2 linked regions of the Alicycliphilus denitrificans K601 genome follow. The protein of the gene in region 2 interacts with the protein of the main gene of each other region in a pairwise test. Links are inferred from orthologs where the notes say so. Each region holds a gene or a part of one and is shown on either strand. Other genes may lie near its edges. The genes, in order: clpB and ALIDE2_RS08190.

Evidence for each region.
Region 1: the proteins of ALIDE2_RS08190 (region 2) and clpB interact in binary tests that used the Escherichia coli proteins (3 or more experiments, as listed by UniProt). The link is inferred for Alicycliphilus denitrificans K601 from one-to-one orthologs.

The regions. Positions count from the first base shown.
Region 1 is NC_015422.1:1,235,126-1,238,632, reverse strand. What follows is about bases 222-3,419. They hold clpB (ATP-dependent chaperone ClpB), read right to left. Parts: upstream 3,026-3,419; coding sequence 422-3,025; downstream 222-421. Other genes in these bases: moaE (molybdopterin synthase catalytic subunit MoaE), read right to left, coding at 3,093-3,419; ALIDE2_RS05925 (hypothetical protein), read right to left, coding at 222-358. Outside these bases: more of ALIDE2_RS05925, read right to left, coding at 44-221; more of moaE, read right to left, coding at 3,420-3,507. UniProt on the Escherichia coli protein: Part of a stress-induced multi-chaperone system, it is involved in the recovery of the cell from heat-induced damage, in cooperation with DnaK, DnaJ and GrpE. Acts before DnaK, in the processing of protein aggregates.
Region 2 is NC_015422.1:1,727,653-1,730,957, forward strand. What follows is about bases 166-3,161. They hold ALIDE2_RS08190 (sulfurtransferase TusA family protein), read left to right. Parts: upstream 166-1,547; coding sequence 1,548-1,775; downstream 1,776-3,161. Other genes in these bases: cysM (cysteine synthase CysM), read left to right, coding at 166-973; ALIDE2_RS08185 (NUDIX hydrolase), read left to right, coding at 979-1,542; galU (UTP--glucose-1-phosphate uridylyltransferase GalU), read right to left, coding at 1,866-2,750; ALIDE2_RS08200 (valine--tRNA ligase), read right to left, coding at 2,858-3,161. In the rest of the region: more of cysM, read left to right, coding at 68-165; more of ALIDE2_RS08200, read right to left, coding at 3,162-3,305. UniProt on the Escherichia coli protein: Involved in thiosulfate metabolism.

The sequences.
Region 1 (3,507 bases), 490 kb from region 2 along the record:
GCAGCAGGCAGCGGCCAGCGGCCAGCAGCCCATCGACCGGGTTTCAGGGAATCTCGCGCGGCACCACGTCCGTGATGTCGTGCACCCCGCCGGCCTCGCTGCGCCGGCGCTCGGACGAGGCCTGCGCCGTCCAGCGCGCCGTGCTGCGGTAGACGGTGCTCCAGCCGGTGCGCGGGTCCATGCGCATGGTCCACGGCATGGCCGACCTGCCGGTCAGCCGCGCCCAGAGGGCGCGCAGGCCCCACACCAGCGCCAACACTGCGGCGGCCACCACCAGGCTCAGGAACAGAACCACGCCCATGGCAAAGACCACCAGACGCAACGCCCACCGGATCACACCGGCCACAACTTCATTCAAACCATGCCCCTTTCTGACATCCGGGCGCGCGGGCCAGGGCCCGCGCATGCCCTATGGTAGGGCTCAGCCCGCCGCGCGGGCCTCGCCAAAGTGGAATACCCCTGGATCCTTCACAGGATCGACGTCCACCGGAATCACGCTCTTGGGCGGATAGCGCCCTTCGAGCAGCAGCCTGGACAGCGGGTTCTCGATACGCTGCTGGATCGCCCTCTTGAGCGGCCGCGCACCGAACACCGGATCGAACCCCACCTTGGCCAGCTCGCCCATGGCGGCCGGAGACACTTGCAGCGAGAGATCCATCTTCGCAAGCCGCGCCTCCAGCAGCCGCAACTGAATGCGGGCAATGGCTTCGATGTGTTTCGCGTCGAGGCCGTGGAACACCACCGTCTCGTCGATGCGGTTCAGGAATTCGGGTCGGAAATGGCTCTTGAGTTCCCCCCACACCGCTTCCTTGATGTCCTCGGCGTCCTGCCCCACCATGGCCTGGATCAGCGGCGAGCCGATGTTGCTGGTCATGACGATCACCGTGTTCTTGAAGTCCACGGTGCGGCCCTGGCCGTCGGTCAGACGCCCGTCGTCGAGCACCTGCAGCAGCACGTTGAACACGTCGGGATGGGCCTTCTCCACCTCGTCGAGCAGCAGCACGGAATAGGGCTTGCGCCGCACGGCCTCGGTTAGATAGCCGCCCTCTTCATAGCCGACATAGCCCGGAGGCGCACCAATCAAGCGCGCAACGCTATGCTTTTCCATAAACTCGCTCATGTCGATGCGCACCATGTGCTCTTCGCTGTCGAACAGGAAGCCCGCCAGCGCCTTGCACAGCTCGGTCTTGCCCACGCCCGTGGGGCCGAGGAACAGGAAGCTGCCCAGCGGCCTGTTGGGGTCCGACAGGCCCGAGCGCGAGCGGCGGATGGCGTTGGCCACGGCGGAGATCGCCTCGTCCTGGCCCACCACGCGCTCGTGCAGCTTTTCCTCCATGTGTAGCAGCTTGTCCTTCTCGCCCTGCATCATCTTGGCCACGGGGATGCCGGTGGCGCGGCTCACCACCTCGGCGATCTCCTCCGCGCCCACGTGGGTGCGCAGCAGCTGGTGCCTGGGCGCGCCGCCGCCGGCCTCGCTGTCCTGCGCCTCCTTCAGGCGCTTCTCCAGCTCGGGCAGCTTGCCGTACTGCAGCTCAGCCACGCGGTTGTAGTCGCCCTTGCGCTTCAGGTCCTCGATCTGGATGCGGATCGCGTCGATGTCCTTGCGGATCTGCTCGCTGCCCTGGGCGCTGGCCTTCTCGGCCTTCCAGACCTCTTCCAGGTCGGCGTACTCGCGCTCGGCGTTGGCCAGCTCTTCCTCGATGAGCTGCAGGCGCTTCTGCGAGGCCTCGTCGGTCTCCTTCTTCATCGCCTCGCGCTCGATCTTGAGCTGGATCATGCGGCGTTCGAGCTTGTCCAGCGCCTCGGGCTTGGAGTCGATTTCGATCTTGATGCGCGCAGCCGCCTCGTCGATCAGGTCGATGGCCTTGTCGGGCAGGAAGCGGTCGGTGATGTAGCGGTGGGAGAGTTCCGCCGCGGCGACGATGGCCGGGTCGGTGATGTCCACGCCATGGTGCGCCTCGTAGCGCACCTGCAGGCCGCGCAGGATGGCGATGGTGTCCTCCACCGAGGGCTCCTCGACCAGCACTTTCTGGAAGCGCCGTTCCAGCGCCGCGTCCTTCTCGATGTACTTGCGGTATTCGTCCAGCGTGGTCGCGCCGATGCAGTGCAGCTCGCCGCGCGCGAGGGCGGGCTTGAGCATATTGCCCGCGTCGATCGCGCCCTCGGCCTTGCCGGCGCCGACCATGGTGTGGATCTCGTCGATGAACAGGATGATGCGGCCCTCGTCCTGCGCCACTTCCTTGAGCACGGACTTCAGGCGCTCCTCGAACTCGCCGCGGTACTTGGCGCCGGCCAGCAGGCCCGCCATGTCCAGCACCAGCACGCGCTTGTTCTTGAGCGTCTCGGGCACCTCGCCCGCGACGATGCGCTGGGCCAGGCCCTCCACGATGGCGGTCTTGCCCACGCCGGGCTCGCCGATCAGCACGGGGTTGTTCTTGCTGCGCCGCTGCAGCACCTGGATGGCGCGGCGGATCTCGTCGTCGCGCCCGATCACGGGGTCGAGCTTGCCCTGGCGCGCGCGCTCGGTCAGGTCCAGGGTGTATTTCTTCAGGGCCTCGCGCTGGCCCTCGGCCTCGGCGCTGTCCACCTTCTGGCCGCCGCGCACGGCGTCGATGGCGGCTTCCAGGCTCTTGCGCGTGAGGCCGTTGTCCTTGGCGATCTGCGCTGCCTCGCCCTTGCTGTCCACGAGGGCCAGCAGGAACAGCTCGCTTGCGATGAACTGGTCGCCGCGCTGGATGGCCTCCTTCTCGGTAGCCTGCAGCACGCGGCCCAGCTCGGGGCTGGCCTGCACCTGGTCATGGCCCTGCACCTGTGGCAGGCGCTTGATGGCGGCCTCGGACGCCTTCAGCAGGCCGGGCACGTTGGCGCCGGCGCGCTCCAGCAGCGCGCGCGGGCCGTCCTCCTGGCGCAGCATGGCGGCCAGCAGGTGCACGGGCTCGATATAGGCGTTGTCATGGCCCAGCGCGAGCGACTGGGCATCGGACAGGGCTTCCTGGAATTTCGTGGTGAGTTTGTCAAGACGCATGTAAGACCTCCAACTTGTCGCTAGCTAAGGCTGCGGCGCCCTGATTTCAAGCCATGGCGCGATAAATTCAGCCTGCCTGAGGCGGCGCGGCGATGCCCCAGCGCGCCAGCGCCGCGTCGTCGCTCACGCGCGCATCGACCCAGCGCGCGCCCTGCGGCGTGGCTTCCTTCTTCCAGAACGGCGCCTGGGTCTTGAGGTAGTCCATGAGGAACTCGCAGGCCTGGAAGCTCTCGCCGCGGTGCGCCGAGGTCACGGCCACGAGCACGATCTGGTCGAGCGGGGCCAGCAGCCCCACGCGGTGGATCACGCGCACGCCGTACAGGTCGAAGCGCGCGAAGGCCTCGTCGATCATGGCCTCGATGGACTGCTCCGTCATGCCGGGGTAGTGCTCCAGCTCCATCGTGGCGACGGCGTCGCCGTCGTTGCGGTCGCGCACCGTGCCCACGAAGCAGCACACGGCGCCCACGCGCGCGTCCCGGGCG
Region 2 (3,305 bases):
GTCTACCAATTTCACCACCCGGGCGACGCAAAAAACGAAGTCGCAAATTATGGCACAGTAGCGTCGTATGAAAACCTATCCCACCATTGAAGACGCCATCGGGCGCACGCCGCTGGTCGTATTGCAGCGCATCGGGGCGCAGGACAACGCGGCGCGCGGCAACGTCATCCTGGGCAAGCTGGAGGGCAACAACCCCGCGGGTTCGGTCAAGGACAGGCCGGCCGTGTCGATGATCCGGCGCGCCGAGGAGCGCGGCGAGATCAGGCCCGGCGATACGCTGATCGAGGCCACCTCGGGTAACACCGGCATCGCGCTGGCGATGGCTGCGGCCATCAGGGGCTACCGCATGGTGCTGATCATGCCCGAGGACCTGTCGGTGGAGCGCGCACAGACCATGAAGGCCTTCGGCGCTGAGCTCATCCTCACGCCCAAGAGCGGGGGCATGGAATATGCGCGTGACCTGGCCGAGCAGATGGTCGCGCAGGGCAAGGGCGTGGTGCTGGACCAGTTCGCCAACCCCGACAACCCGCGCATCCACTACGAGACCACGGGCCCCGAGATCTGGGAGCAGACCGAGGGGCGCGTCACGCACTTCGTGAGCGCCATGGGCACCACGGGCACGATCACCGGCGTGTCGCGCTTCCTGCGCGAGAAGAACCCGGGCGTGCGCATCATCGGCGCGCAGCCCTGCGAGGGCTCGCGCATCCCGGGCATCCGCAAGTGGCCCGAGGAGTACCAGCCCAGGATCTACGACCCGCAGATGGTGGACGAGCTGGTGCTGGTGCACCAGGACGACGCCGAGGACATGGCCCGGCGCCTTGCGCGCGAGGAGGGCATTTTCGGCGGCATCTCCGCGGCCGGCGCGTGCTGGGTGGCGCAGCGGATCGCCGAGCGCGAGCAGAACGCGACGATCGTCTTCGTGGTCTGCGACCGGGGCGACCGCTACCTGTCCACCGGCGTCTTCCCCGCCTGACCGCCATGCGCTACGAAACCCGCTTCTGCCCCCACTGCGCCACGCCGCTCGAATTCATCACGCTGCTGGAAGACAGCGGCGACAAGGAACGCCTGCGCTGCGGCGCCTGCGGCTGGACGCACTGGAACAACCCCACGCCGGTGCTGGCCGCCATCGTGGAGGTCGATGGCCGCGTGCTGCTGGCGCGCAACGCGCTGTGGCCGCCCAAGATGTTCGCGCTGATCACCGGCTTCATGGAGGCGGGCGAGTCGCCCGAGGAGGGCATCGCGCGCGAGGTCAAGGAGGAGACCAACCTCGACGCGCGCGCCGTCAAGCTCGTGGGCGCGTACGAGTTCCTGCGCATGAACCAGGTCATCATCGCCTACCACGTGCAGGCCGAGGGCGAGGTGCGCCTGTCGCCCGAGCTGGTGGACCACCGTTTCTATGAGCTGGGCGAGCTCAAGTGCTGGCCCGCCGGCACGGGCTATGCACTGGCCGACTGGCTGCGCTCGCGCGGGCACGAGCCGGTGTTCTTCACGGACGAGGAAAACGCGGAGCGCCGCCGCGGGCTCGACGCGCCGAAGGATTAGCAAGCATGGACATCCACAAGGAAATCGACACCCGGGGCCTGAACTGCCCCCTGCCCATCCTCAAGGCCAAGAAGGCCCTGGCCGACATGGAAAGCGGCCAGCTGCTCAGAGTGGTGGCCACCGACAGCGGCTCGCTGCGCGACTTCCAGGCGTTCGCCAAGCAGACGGGCAACGAGCTGGTCGAGCAGCAGACCATGGGCGATGAGTACATCCACGTGCTGCGCCGGCGCTGAGCAGCAGATGGGCCTCCAACGCTTGCTGGGCAAGCGCTGGCAGCTATCGAAACAATGGCGCGATGCGATGCGATGCGATGCGGGCGGGCGTTACAGCTCCAGTGAGCGCAGGTAGTCGCGGAACTGCGCGCCCACCTGCGGGTGCTTCAGGGCAAGCTCGACCGTGGCCTCCAGGAAGCCTTCCTTGCTACCGCAATCGTAGCGCTTGCCGCTGTATTGGTACGCGTAGACGGTCTCCTGCTGCATCAGGCGCGCGATGGCGTCGGTGAGCTGGATCTCGCCGCCCACGCCGCGCGGCTGGTTGCGGATCTCCTCGAAGATGCGCGGGGTGAGCACGTAGCGGCCGGCCACGCCCATGCGCGAGGGGGCGACCTCGGGCGCGGGCTTCTCCACGATCTCGTCCACGCGCATCAGGGCGCCGCCGGCGGCCTCGCCCTTCACGATGCCGTAGCGGCGCGTGTGCTCCTGCGGCACCTCCTGCACAGCCAGCAGGGAGCGGCCCTGCTTGGCGAACGCGGCGGTCATCTGCGCCATCACGCCGGGGCCGCCGTCCTCACCCACCATCAGGTCGTCGGCCAGCAGCACGGCGAAGGGCTCGTCGCCGACCAGGGGCTCGGCGCACAGCACGGCGTGGCCCAGGCCCAGGCTGCGCGGCTGGCGCACGAACAGGCAGTTCATGTCGGCCGGGGCGATGCTGCGCACCAACTCCAGCATTTCCTTCTTGCCGGCCTGCTCCAGCTCGTTTTCGAGTTCGTAGGCGGTGTCGAAGTGGTCCTCGATGGCGCGCTTGCTGCGGCCGGTGACGAACACCATGTCGCGTATCCCCGCCTCGTAGGCTTCTTCGACGGCGTACTGGATCAGCGGTTTGTCGACCACCGGCAGCATTTCCTTGGGGCTGGCCTTGGTGGCGGGCAAGAAGCGCGTGCCCAGGCCGGCAACGGGGAAGACGGCCTTGCGGATGGGGGAGGTGGTCATGGTCGCTCCAAATAAGTGAGTGCTTTGCGCTTGTTCAGCAAGGATTCCATATGGTTTTCATGCTGAAAACGTTTACTGGCAAGCGGTGATAGCTCTTGTTTTTGATGTCAACCCAGGCGGGCGAGCTGCTCCTGGATGCGCGAAAGCGTGGCGCCGAAGTCGGCCACGCGCTTTTTCTCCTGCTCGATGACGGCGGGCGGCGCCTTGGCGACGAAGGCCTCGTTGCCCAGTTTGCCGTTGGCCTTGGCGATCTCGCCCGCGAGGCGCGCGGCTTCCTTGGACAGGCGGGCCTTTTCGGCGGCCACGTCGATCTCGACGAACAGCGCCAGGCGGGCGCTGCCGACCACGTTGACGGGCGCGGCCTGCGCGGCGGCGGCCCAGGCGGGCGCGTCGTCGAACACCTTGACCTCGCTGAGCTTGGCCAGGTTTTGCAGCACCGCCGCATTGGCGCGCAGGAAGGCGGCGTCCTCGGCCGTGTCGGCCATGGCCAGCAGCGGCAGGCGCTGGGCGGGGGATACGCCCATCTCGCCGCGCAGTGTGCGGCAGGCGTCCACC